Massilia sp. METH4: one gene and its partner. The protein of the gene in region 2 interacts with the protein of the main gene of each other region in a pairwise test. Links are inferred from orthologs where the notes say so. Each region holds a gene or a part of one and is shown on either strand. Other genes may lie near its edges.

What was found. The genes of interacting proteins can lie anywhere in the genome.
Region 1: the proteins of V6Z91_RS28885 (region 2) and V6Z91_RS06305 interact in binary tests that used the Escherichia coli proteins (3 or more experiments, as listed by UniProt). The link is inferred for Massilia sp. METH4 from one-to-one orthologs.

The regions. Positions count from the first base shown.
Region 1 is NZ_CP146614.1:1,418,597-1,421,530, reverse strand. It holds V6Z91_RS06305 (bifunctional alpha/beta hydrolase/class I SAM-dependent methyltransferase), read left to right. Parts: upstream 1-545; coding sequence 546-2,324; downstream 2,325-2,934. Other genes in the region: V6Z91_RS06295 (phosphatase PAP2/dual specificity phosphatase family protein), read right to left, coding at 2,868-2,934; V6Z91_RS06300 (CDP-alcohol phosphatidyltransferase family protein), read right to left, coding at 2,275-2,892; V6Z91_RS06310 (phosphatidate cytidylyltransferase), read left to right, coding at 1-522.
Region 2 is NZ_CP146614.1:6,659,730-6,668,535, reverse strand. What follows is about bases 1,934-6,334. They hold V6Z91_RS28885 (AAA family ATPase), read right to left. Parts: upstream 5,935-6,334; coding sequence 2,134-5,934; downstream 1,934-2,133. Other genes in these bases: V6Z91_RS28880 (exonuclease SbcCD subunit D C-terminal domain-containing protein), read right to left, coding at 5,931-6,334; V6Z91_RS28890 (hypothetical protein), read right to left, coding at 1,934-2,096. Outside these bases: V6Z91_RS28900 (class I SAM-dependent methyltransferase), read right to left, coding at 1-859; V6Z91_RS28895 (hypothetical protein), read right to left, coding at 939-1,826; more of V6Z91_RS28890, read right to left, coding at 1,887-1,933; more of V6Z91_RS28880, read right to left, coding at 6,335-7,163; V6Z91_RS28875 (PEP-CTERM sorting domain-containing protein), read right to left, coding at 7,260-7,985; V6Z91_RS28870 (diguanylate cyclase), read right to left, coding at 8,070-8,806. UniProt on the Escherichia coli protein: SbcCD cleaves DNA hairpin structures. These structures can inhibit DNA replication and are intermediates in certain DNA recombination reactions. The complex acts as a 3'->5' double strand exonuclease that can open hairpins.

The DNA.
Region 1 (2,934 bases), 5.2 Mb from region 2 along the record:
TTCCAGATCGAGCGGTGCACGTCGCACCTCGTGTACTTGCTGCTCTGGCTGACGATAGCCACGGCATGGACGCTCGTGCAGTTCATTCACCTGCCGCTCGGCCAGGACGCAAGCCTGGCATGGCTGTTCTACCTCTTCATCGTCACGGCGCTCAACGATATTGGCCAGTTCGTTGCCGGCAGGTTGTTCGGGAACCGCAAGATCGCGCCGACGATCAGCCCGAACAAGACATGGCAGGGCCTGCTCGGCGGTCTCGTTGTCTCGCAACTCGTCACGCTCGCTCTGGGCACCCACCTGCAACTCGGTACACCTGGCAGATTGGCCATCTACGCGCTGCTGCTCTCGGTCGGCGGCTTCTTCGGCGACCTGATGTTTTCGGCCGCGAAGCGCTGCCTCGGCATCAAGGACTTCTCGCAGCTGATTCCCGGCCACGGCGGCATCCTCGACCGTATCGACAGTCTCGTGGTCACCGCGCCGCTGCTGTACGTCCTGCTCATCACATTGGAAGGTGCAACCTCATGAAAAGCGAACATCCCGCAGCTTGGGTGACATCGGAATCCGGCTTCGACGCCGCCGACGGTACCCGGCTCTTCTACCGCGCATGGCAACCGAAGGCAGCGCGCAGCGATGGCGCGCAGCGCGCCCTCGTGTTCCTGCACCGTGGCCACGAGCACTCGGGCCGTATCGCGCAACTGGTCGAGAGCTTTGGCTGCCAGCAGGACTGGGCGTTCGCATACGACGCGCGCGGCCATGGCCATTCGCCGGGCGAGCGCGGTGCCGCGCCGGACTTTGCCACGCTGGTTCGGGACCTGGACGACTTCGTGGCGCACATCGCGCAACGCCACGGCATCGCGCGGGAGAACATGCTGGTGGTGGCGAACAGCGTCGGTGCCGTCGTGGCGGCCACCTGGGTACATGACTATGCACCGCGCATCCGTGGCCTCATCATGGCGGCGGCCGCATTCCAGATCAAGCTGTACGTGCCGCTGGCGAAACCGGCGCTGCGTTTTGCGCGGCGTTTCAAGCCGGACCTGTTCGTGACCAGCTATATCCGCCCAGGCATGCTGACGCATTCGCCCCAGGAAGCGACGGCCTACGCGGCAGACCCATTGATCGCCAAGAGCATTTCCGCGCAAATCCTGCTGGAGCTCGCGGACACGGCGAAGCGCATCGTCATGGATGCCGCGGCGATCGACGTTCCGGTCCTGATGCTGGTGGCCGACAAGGATTATGTGGTCCATGAAGCGCCGCAAAAAACCTTCTTCGAGCGCCTGTCGTCGCCGCTCAAGCGCTATGTCAGGCTGAGCGACTGCTATCATGCCGTCCTCTACGAGCGCGACATGGCGGCTGCCCTGGAGGCCAGCCGTGCCTTCATCGCCGACTGCTTTTCCACGGCGCCGCTGTCACCCGTCCACTATGTGCAGGCGGACAGCACGAGCGCCAGTGCCCGCACCTACGCGGCGCTGCAGCGCGACGACTACGGCAGTGCCGCCACGCGGGCATCCTATGCGGTGCAGCGCAAGATGCTGTCGATGCTCGGCTGGCTGAGCAACGGTATGCGCATCGGCTTGCGGCACGGATTCGACTCCGGCGCATCGCTCGACTACGTCTACCGCAACCAGGCCGGCGGCAAGCTGCTGTTCGGCGCGGTGATGGACCGCGGCTACCTCGATGCCGTCGGTTGGCGCGGCATCCGCGTGCGCAAGACGCAACTGCAGCAACTGCTCGCACAGCGCATCGCGGCCCATCCCGCTGCGCATTCCGCCGATGAACCGCTGCGCATCCTGGACATCGCCGCCGGTTCCGCGCGCTATGTGCTGGAAACGGTCAAGCGCTTCCAGGACCGCCATATCGAAGTAACCCTGTGCGACTACGAACAGCACAACGTGGACCGCGCACGGGAACTGGCGGCAAGCCTGGGGCTGCACGCCATGGTCGATTGCCGCCAGCGCGACGCATTCGACAGCACCAGCTACGGCGGGGAGGAGGGCAAGTACGATATCGCCGTGGTGTCCGGCCTGTATGAGCTGTTCAGCGACAATGCGATGGTGCTGCGCTCCCTGCGGGGCGTGGTGGCCAGCCTGAGGCCCGGCGGCTACCTCATCTACACCGCCCAGCCGTGGCACCCGCAGCTGGAGATGATCGCCGGCACGCTGACCAACCACCGCGGGGAACCGTGGCGCATGCGCCCCCGTCCGCAGGCCGAGATGGATGCGCTGGTGAGCGTGGCCGGTGCGGAAAAGCGTGGCACGCTGATCGGCGTGGACGGCATCTTCACCGTGTCGGTGGCACGGAAAGCCGCAGCGCCTGGCGCAGCCGGTTGAACACCGTCAGCACGGCCAGCAGCAGCACCACGCACAGCAAGCCGTTGCTCCACAAGGGGGCAACGCCCGAGCCGATCAGCAGGGCGATCACGCCGAACGCAAACGCGCGGTCGCTCTTGCCCATCGGCCCATCGAAGCGGCGCTCGACACCCACGCCATGGGCGAGCACGCCGGCGAATTCGGCCAGCAGCGCCACCACGACCAGCACCGTGACCAACGGCGCGGAAATGCCGGCCGCCAGCGCGAACGGCAGGTACAGCGCCGCATCGGAAACCTGGTCGCCCATCTCGTTGAGCAGCGCGCCCAGATTCGTCTTGTTTCCGGTTGCGGTGGCGAGCATGCCGTCGATCGCGTTCAACGCCATGCGCAGCAGCAGGAAGGCCGGCAGGCCGTACCAGAGGGCCGCGTTGCCGGGATGGAGCGCAAGCGCCACCCCATAGGCGCAGGACAGGAACATGGCTGCCAGCGTCACCTGGTTCGGCGTGGCGCCCGCGCGGGCGAAGGAGAGCAGGGCGGGGCGCAGCAACTGCTGGAAGCGTGGTTTCAGCTGGTAGATCGAGAAAGGCATCGTTGGGTTTTCCTTGCATGGAGACGGGCGATGAAACGGCTG
Region 2 (8,806 bases):
CATGCTCGATGGACGAGCCGGGCCTCGCCGGCACCCACGGCGGGTTGCAGACGACGAGCGGAGCGCGGCCGGGCGGGAACAGGTCCGCTTCCAGCAGCTCGACCTGGTCTTCCAGGCCTAGGCGGCCAATGTTATCGCGCGCGCAGGAGAGGGCGCGGCGGTCCATGTCGGTGGCGATCACGCGCGGCACGCCGCGCCGCGCCAGCACGGCGGAGAGCACGCCGGTGCCGGCGCCGATGTCGAAGGCCACATCCGTCTTCTTCGGCAGCGGCGTCTCCGCCACCAGTTGAACGTACTCGCCCCGCACCGGCGAGAAAACGCCGTAGTGCGGATGGATGCGCGCGCCCAGCGCCGGAATCTCCACCCCGGCCTTGCGCCACTCGTGCGCGCCGACGAGGCCCAGCAGCTCGCGCAGCGAGATCACGAATGCATCCTCGCCGCGGCCATAGGCCTCGTTGCAGGCAAGCTTCACGTCCGGCGCGCGGCGCAGCGGGATCGTGTAGCCGGGCTCGAATGGAATCAGGAGCATCGCCAGCGTGCGCGCGCGCTGCGACTGCGCCTGCCGGTGCAGGTGGAACGCTTCGGTCGGCGTGGCCGGCACCTTGGCCGGCTTTTTCTTGCCCTTGCCATGCTTGCCGTCGGCGCGCCGCGCCAGCGCCTGCAGCAATTGCCGGGCATTCTGGAAGTCGCCGCGCCACAGCAGCGCCGTGCCTTCGCAGGCCAGGCGGTAGGCCGTGTCGGCGTTCATCGTGTCGTCGGCGACCACGACACGCTTCGGCGGCGGCATCCCTGCCTCCGAATGCCAGCGGGCGGAACGGTCGGTTCCTTGTTCGGTCCAGTGGAGGAGGGTGGTTTCCATGTCGTGCCAGTTCTGAAGGGTGGTAAACGGCGAAACCGCCTGCACGGCGGTTTCGGTCGGTGGCACGTATTATAGCCGGTCAGGCTTCGTCGCCCGGCGGCGGAGTGGTCGAGATTGTCAACGGGATGTTGGCCGCCGATTGCGGCGCCGGCGCATTGTCCGGCACCTTCACTGGCACCTTCGCCGGCGCCTGTGCATTGTCCGGCACCTTGACCGGCGCCGGCGTCCTGTCCGTTGCCGCTTCGTCCACATACGCCTTCACGGGCGACGGCGGGGCATACGTGTCGAGCGATTGCGCGCTGTTGACGAGCTTCATCAGCCGCACGGACAGGTTGCCCAGCACATCGCCGCTCTCGCCATCCTTGACGTCGCCGGAGATCTGCTTGTCCATCAGCTTGAACAGGTCGCCCAGGCTGCCCGGCCACTCGATCTCGGGAAATTCGAATGCCGGCAATTGCAACGCCGTCTTCCCGGGCTCCTCGTCCGTGCCGGCAAAGCCAGCCGACATCGACGCTTCGTAGCGCACCTCCACCTCGAAATCGTACTTGGTGCCGTCGGCGAGCGTGATCGTTCCCTTGCCGAGGAATTGCGAGCTTTCGTTCAGGCTGAAGGCCGATGCCTTGCCGACGCCTTTGGCGCCTTCACCGCGCATCACGCCGGCGGCCACCGATGCCGACGTTTCGAGCGACACGGAATCGAACGCGATCGTGGCGCCCTTCGCGCCGTCGCCCAGCAGCTGCTGCGCGAACTTGCCGAGGAAACCCTGGGCCAGGTCGATGGTGTCGTTGCCCAGCGAATCGAGGCGCTGCTGCAGGTCGACCGCGCCCGACGAGAGGGCAACGTCGCTGCTGGCTTTCGTGGCCGCCGCCTGCGGCACGGCGGCATTGCCGCGCGCGCCCTGCTGGGTGGAGCCGGTGAGGGCGGTGTTCTGGTACTGGCGGGTGCCGAGTGGAGAGAGCGAAGACATGGCTGGCCTCTTTTTACAGTGTCCCTCTACATCGACACGTTGGCCGAATACTTGAGGACGTCAGTGGTGGTGGGTCCACAGGCCGTTCGAGGCCAGGTACGCCTGCACGGCGTCCGCCTGCCCGATGGCGTGCAGTTTCACTTCGCCGCAGGAACACACGCCGGAGTACGGCGTGATGTGCGAGCAGGCAGATACTTTCTGAACGGTAACTTTCACCGCCTTGGCGCATTTCGCGCATTTGAACGTCAGGGTGCGTGGAGCTTTAAACATGCTTATCGAAACCAGGGAACTATGAGCGCCCATTCTATCAGGCCACGCTCACATGGCTGCGCCCGCCCGCACCGGGCTGCACGAGAATACGCGTGGCGATCCGTTCCGTCATCTCCTGCACGTGCGAAATGACGCCGACCTTGCGGCCCATGGCTTGCAGGTTGTCCAGCGCATCCATCGCCACGCGCAGCGTTTCCGCATCCAGGCTGCCGAAACCTTCGTCGATGAACAGCGATTCCACGCGCACCCGGTTGGACGACAGCGATGCGAGGCCCAGCGCCAACGCCAGCGACACGAGGAACGATTCGCCGCCGGACAGCGAGTGCACCGAGCGCAGGTCGTCGCCCATGTGCAGGTCGCGCACCAGCAGGCCCAGCGACGGTTGCGAAGGGTTGTCGATGCGCAGCAGCTGGTAGCGGGGAGCCAGTTGCCGCAGGTGGGCATTGGCATAGCCGAGCAGCACGTCCAGCGTGAATTGCTGGGCATAGTTGCGGAACTTCTTGCCGTCGGCCGAGCCGATCAGTTCCGCCAGCCGGGCCCAGCGCCGCTCGCCCGCTTCCTGCTTTTCCAGGTCGGCCAGCATCGCGCTGGCGCGGCGGCGGCGCTCGTCGTCCTGCGCCAGCGCCACCTTCAGGGCCGACGCGTGTTCCTGGGCCGTGCGCCGCTCGGCTGTCAGCGCTTCGAGCGCCTCGCGCAGGGGACTTGCACCCAGCTCGGACCCGTCCGGCGCCGTGGCGCGATGCCGCTCCAGTTGCGCCTCGCGCTCGCGCAGCACGGTCACGGCCTGCGCAATGGCCTCGTCCAGCGCCTGCAAGGCGTGCCGCTCGGCGCGGATCGCCTCCAGCGGATGGGCCAGCAGCGCCAGCAGCTCGTCCATCGAGGCCACCTGATTGGCCAGGGCGACCGTGGGCGCGAACAGGTCCGGCTCGGCATGGTCGCGATGGAATGCGTCGAGCCACTCGGCCAGCCTGCCCTGTACCTCCCGCGATGCCTCTTCCAGTTCGGCGGAGCGCCGCCGCGCCTGCGCCAGCGCCTCGTCGCAGCGGGCGCGTTGCTGGGCAGCCTGCTGGCCGGCTTCCTGCTGGGTGCGCAGGGCGGCATGGGCCGCCTCGCAGGCGGCGCGCAGCCGCGCTTCCACCTCGCCCACCGGCGCCCCATTCCACAGCGCCACCCGCTGGGCACGGGCGGCCTGCAGTGCCTCGTCCGCCGCCAGGAAGGCGGCGCGGGCGGCCTGTTCGTCGCCCGCCACTTTCGCATGGGCCTCCTGCAGGGCCGCCAGTTCGATGTCCAGCGCGGCGATCCTTGCGGCGCGCTCTTCCAGGTCAACCTGCTGCTTCTGCCATTGGCGGCTCTCCGCCTGCCGCAGTGCGTGGAAATGCTCCGGGTCCTGGCGCCAGGCGTCCTTCCAGCCCTCGCCGCCATCCGGCGCATCGGCGAACGCGGCATCGAGGTCGTCCAGCAGGGCGTCGAGATGATGCACGGCGTCGATGTGCTGCGATGTCAGTGCCTCGGCCTGGGCCTGTGCCTGGGCCAATGCCGTCGCGGCCGTGGCGGCGCCGGCCTGCCAGCGCGCCTGTTCCGCGGCGGCCCGTTCGCAGGCCTGCTGGGCGCGGTCGCGCACCGCGCCCGCCTGCCGCAGCGCCTGCTCCTGCCGCGCCACGTCCTGCAACAGCGCCGCGGCGGCGGCCAGGCGCGCGGCCAGCCACGCGGCGCGGTCGGCATCGGTCACGGCGGTGCCGCCGTCCGCTGCGTCGTCGATGCCAGCCAAGGCGGCCTGCCAGCGCGCCGCGATCGCCGCCTGCGCCGGAGCGAGCGCGGCCAGTTCCCCGCGCACCTGTTCCAGCCGGCTCGCGCTCGACGTGGCCAGCGCGCGCTGTGTCGCTTCCTGGCCGATCAGCCGGTCCTGTGCGCTGCGCCAGCGCGCCACGTCGGCGCGCAGCGCATCGAGCATGCCGCGCAGCCGGTCGTTGCCGTGATAGGGATGCTCGACGGAGCCGCACACGGGGCAGGGCGCGCCGTCTTCCAGCGCGGCGCGCAATTGCTCCACGCTTTCGCCGCATGCCGCCTCGGCCAGGGCCAGCGAACGTTCGGCCTGCGCCAGCGCGGCCTTGCCGGCCGCGAGTTCGGTGCCGGCGCCGTCGGCCAGCGCCTGCGCATCGGCGCGGGCCCGTTCCAGCTGGTCCGCCTGGGCTGCCAGGGCCGCGTGGCGCTCGTTCTTGGTTGCCAGGTCGAGCCACAGCCGCTCGGCTTCGCGCAGCGCGTCGCGGCGCGCTTCCAGTTCCGCCCGCCGCAGGCCCAGCCCTTCGGCGTCGAAGGCGGCCAGCGCTACGGCCGCCGCGGCACGTTCGGCCTCGGCCGCGCGCAAGGTTTCCGTTGCGGCGGCCAGTCCCGCCTGCGCGGCCAACTCCTCGTCGCGATGGCGGGTGGCGCGCCGCTGCGCGTCGGCCAGCTTCGCGCCGATCGCCGCGCCGTGATGCGCCGCGCGGCCGGCCTGCGTGAACAGCTCTTCCCAGCGCGGCCATTGCTGGCCCAGCACCGCCCAGTGCCGATGCGTTGCCAGCCATGTATGGCCGAACTCCTGGCCGGCCACCAGGTTGCGCCGTTCATTGCGCTTGTCCGACAGCGCGGCCGCCGCCTTCGTCACGGCCGCCACCGCCGCGTCGCGCGCGGCCCGCGCTTGCACGTGCTGCGGCTGCATCGCCTCGATGCGGGCATCCAGTGCCTTGGCCCGGTCCAGCTGGGGCCCGGCGTCGCGCCGTGCCGCCTCGGCCGCTTCAACGTTGTGCGCCGCCTGCTGCTGGGCGGCGGCCGCGGCGGCCTGGGCCTGGCCGGCCGCTGCCGCTTCCTGCCCGCAGCGCGCGATGGCGGCCTGCGCCTGCGCCAGGTCGGCCTGCACGCGCTGCACGGCATCGTGCAGCGGCCGCGCTTCCTGCACGGCATCGAGCTTGTCGAGCGCGGCGCGGCGCGGGGCCGCCGCTTCCACGGCGGCGATGCGCGCCTGCCGTGTCGCCTCGGCCTCGGCGATGCCGTCCAGCAGGCGGGCGGCGCCCTCGTGCCAGCGCAGGTCCGTCTCCAGCGCGGCCTTGCGGGCGTCGAGCACGGCCAGCGCCGCCTCGGCCTCGCGCGCCTGCCGTTCGGTTTCCTGGCGCTCATCGCCGGACAGGGGCTTCTGGTCGGCCAGCCGCGCGTGCATCTGTTGCAGCGCCTGCGCCTCGAGCTTGTGGCGCTCGTGGGCGCGGCGCGACAGGTCGCTGTAGATCGTGCTGCCGGTCAGCGTTTCGAGCAGCAGGCCGCGCTCGTCGTCCTGCGCCTTCAGGAAGGTGGCGAACTCGTTCTGGGCCAGCAGCACGGCCCGCGTGAACTGGTCGAAGTTCAGGCCGATGCGCGCTTCGATCTCGGCCTTCACCTCGGTCTTGGTGCCGCCGATCGGCTGCAGCTCGGGCAGCTTGTGCAGCGTCATTGCCGTCGGCTGCAGGGCGCCGCTGGCCTTGGTGCGGGACCGGCGCACGCTCCAGCGCGACCGGTAGGCCACGCCGTCGCTGCCGACGAAATCGACTTCGGCATACCCTTCCGGCGTGCCGCGGCGCAGCAGCGTGCGGCTGTCATCCGAACCGATGGGATCGCCCACGTCGGGCGTCTTGCCGCGTGCATGCACGAGGCGCGGCGTGCGGTCGTACAGGGCCAGGCACAGGGCGTCGAGCAGCGTGCTCTTGCCGGCGCCGGTGGGGCCGCTGATGGCGAACAGGCCGGCGGAGGCAAGCGGATCGCTGCCGAAATCGACCGAGAATTCATCGGCCAGCGAGGCCAGGTTGCGGCCGCCGATGCGCAGGATCCTCATCGCGTCGCATCCTCCAGCAGCAGTTCGGCGAGGGCGCTCAACTGGTCGTCCGGCGCGTCGCCGCCGAACTTCTGGCGGTACAGGCGGGCGAACACCTCGGCCGGCTGCAATTGCGCCAGCTGGTCCAGCGATACGGCCGCCTCTTCCAGGCCGCCGCCTCGCTGGCCGCTGGTGGTCTCGATCTTGGCCAGGCGCACGTGCTTGCCCTCCAGCGCGGCCTCGATCCGGGCGCGCAGTCCGGGTTCGGGCGCGTCCAGCCGCACGCGCACCTCCAGGTAGGGTTGCGCATAGGCCGGCGCCAGCGGAAAGTCCAGCGCTTCCAGCTCGTCGAGCACCTGCTCGAGCGGGGCGGGGCGCGTGGGCACGCGCAGCAGGTGCACGGCGCGCGGCACATGGACCGGCACCGTTTCGCGCAGCGCGGGGCCGTCGAGGTCGATGCGCAGCACCTGGTGCTGGTAGTGCACTTCCGAGAACGACAGCGGCAGCGGGCTGCCGCAATAGCGGATGTGCGCGTGGCGGCCGATCTGCTGGGCCAGGTGCAGGTGGCCCAGCGCCGCATAGGCGATGGCCGGCCCGAAGATGCCGGCCGGGAGCATCTCGGTGCCGCCGATCACGATGCGGCGCTCGGAATCGGCCGACATCTGGCCGTCGACCATGTGGCAGTGGCCCATCGCCACGATCGCCTGGCCCGGCTGGCGCAGCGTCTCCGCATGGGCCAGGGTCTGCCGGTACAGTTCCGCGATGCCGGCCAGGTACGCGTCGCCCCCTTCCTCGACGCGCGGCACGTCGGAGGGCCGCAGGAACGGCACGGCCAGGCACCAGGCGGCCACCGCGCCGTCGCGGTTCGTCAGCGGGTGCACCAGGCGCGCCACGTCGATGGCGCCGTCGGCCGTGCGCTCCACGTTGCCCACCACGCGCGTGCCCAGTTCTTCCAGCAGGGGGCCGGGCGCGTCGATGCGGCCGGGCGAGTCGTGGTTGCCGGCCACGAGCATGATGTCCAGCCCGGGGGCGGCGGCGCGCGCCTGGCGCAGGAAGCGGTACAGCTGGCGCTGCGAGGCGGCGGACGGGTTGGCGTTGTCGAACACGTCGCCGGCGATCAGCAGGGCGTCGGCCTGTTCGGCCACGATCGTCTCGAGCAGCCAGTCGAGGAAGCACTGGTGCTCGTAGTGCCGGTCGAAGTTATGGAGCGACTGGCCCAGGTGCCAGTCCGAGGTATGCAGCAGGCGCATCGGACGCTAGTGAAATTGCCGGAACGGGAAGCGCGACAGTGTAGCGCATCGCGCGCGCTGCCGGTGGCCGCGTCACGCCCCGGCAGCCCGGCCGGGTCAGGCCCGGCGCCGCCGCGCGGCGAACGGCAGCAGCGCCAGGCCGGCGCCGAACATCGCGTAGGTTGCCGGTTCGGGCACCGAAACGGCCAACTGGTAAGAGAACTGGTCGGCGCGGCCGACCGCGTCGCCCGCCAGGGCAAGGGAGCCGTCCGGCTGCATGGTCGAGTTGACGATCGAGAAGCCCTTGGTCAAGGGGTTGGCGTAATACGCCAGCGCCGGCTCGAGCACGGAGTTGATCGCGAACTGGTCGGCGCCCAGGAAGACATATTGCTGGACGGTGGCGAAGTCTCCGAACGTGGCAGGGTCGAGGCTCACGCTCTGGTAGAAGCGCTTCGTGGTCCGGCCGGTGCCATCCGTGTCCGACAGGACCTGGGAGCTTACCTGGCCCGTTCCATCCAGGCTGAACACTTCGCCGTCCAGGCGCAGCGTGATCTGCAGCGCCGCATCGCTGGCTTGCATCCACAGATTGTCGGTGCTGGAGAGGACGTTGGCGCTGTCGAACACGCTGGTGACGGTCAAGTCGAAGCTGCGGGCGCCGGCCAGGTCACCCTGCGGGAAGAACCCGGGCAGGTTGAAGGCGGCCGTATTGCCCATGGTACGGGTGGTGATGGTATAGGTTTCGGCGCTTGCGCTGGTGCAAGCAACTACGGCGAGCAATGCCGCCACTCCCGACAGCGCCGTGCGCTTGCGGCGCAGCCCGGGACAAGCCTGGTATTCGTTCATCGTTGCTCCTGTGAATGAGCCGCGCGCGGCGATCCCCGGAGTATACAAAGATGGGCGTTGCAATGGCGCACGATAATGCGCGTTTCACACGGTGACGTCCGGGTGCCTGCTGGCCAGCGTGCCGCCCGTGCGGAAGGTATTGCGGCCGGCCTCCTTGGCTTCGTACAGCAGCGCGTCGGCCCGCGCCAGCAGCTCGGCCGGGGCCAGCTCGCCGCCGCGGTAGAACGCCACCCCGATGCTGGTCGAGATGTCGGCGCGAATGCCGTCCAGGTCGAACGGCGCGGCCACCGCGGCCACCAGCTTGGCAGCGGTGCGCTCGGCATCCGCGGCGCACTGCAAGCCTTCGAGGATGACGGTGAACTCGTCGCCGCCCAGCCGTGCCACCGTGTCCGTGTCGCGCAGCGCGTGGGTGAGGCGCCCGGCGAACGCCTTCAGCAGCGCGTCGCCCACGCCGTGGCCGTGGGTGTCGTTGACCGGCTTGAAGCGGTCGATGTCCATGTACATCAGGGCCATCAGCGTGCCGTGCGCGCGGCAGGCGTGCATGGCGGCGGCAAGGCGGGCCATGAAGCCGGCACGGTTCGTCAGGCCCGTCAGCGCATCGATCGTCGACAGGCGCAGCAGGTGCTGCTTTTCGCGCCGCTGCGCGGTCACGTCGGTGCGCACCACATGGAACCCTTCCACGGTGCTTTTCGCCTCGTCCCACTGCGGGATGTAGCGCACCTCGAAGCTGCGTTCGGTCCCGTCGGCATCCGGTTCCTCTTCCTCCTCGAACGTCACGGTCTCGCCGGCAAGCACGCGCCGCACCCAGGGCTGCAGCCTCG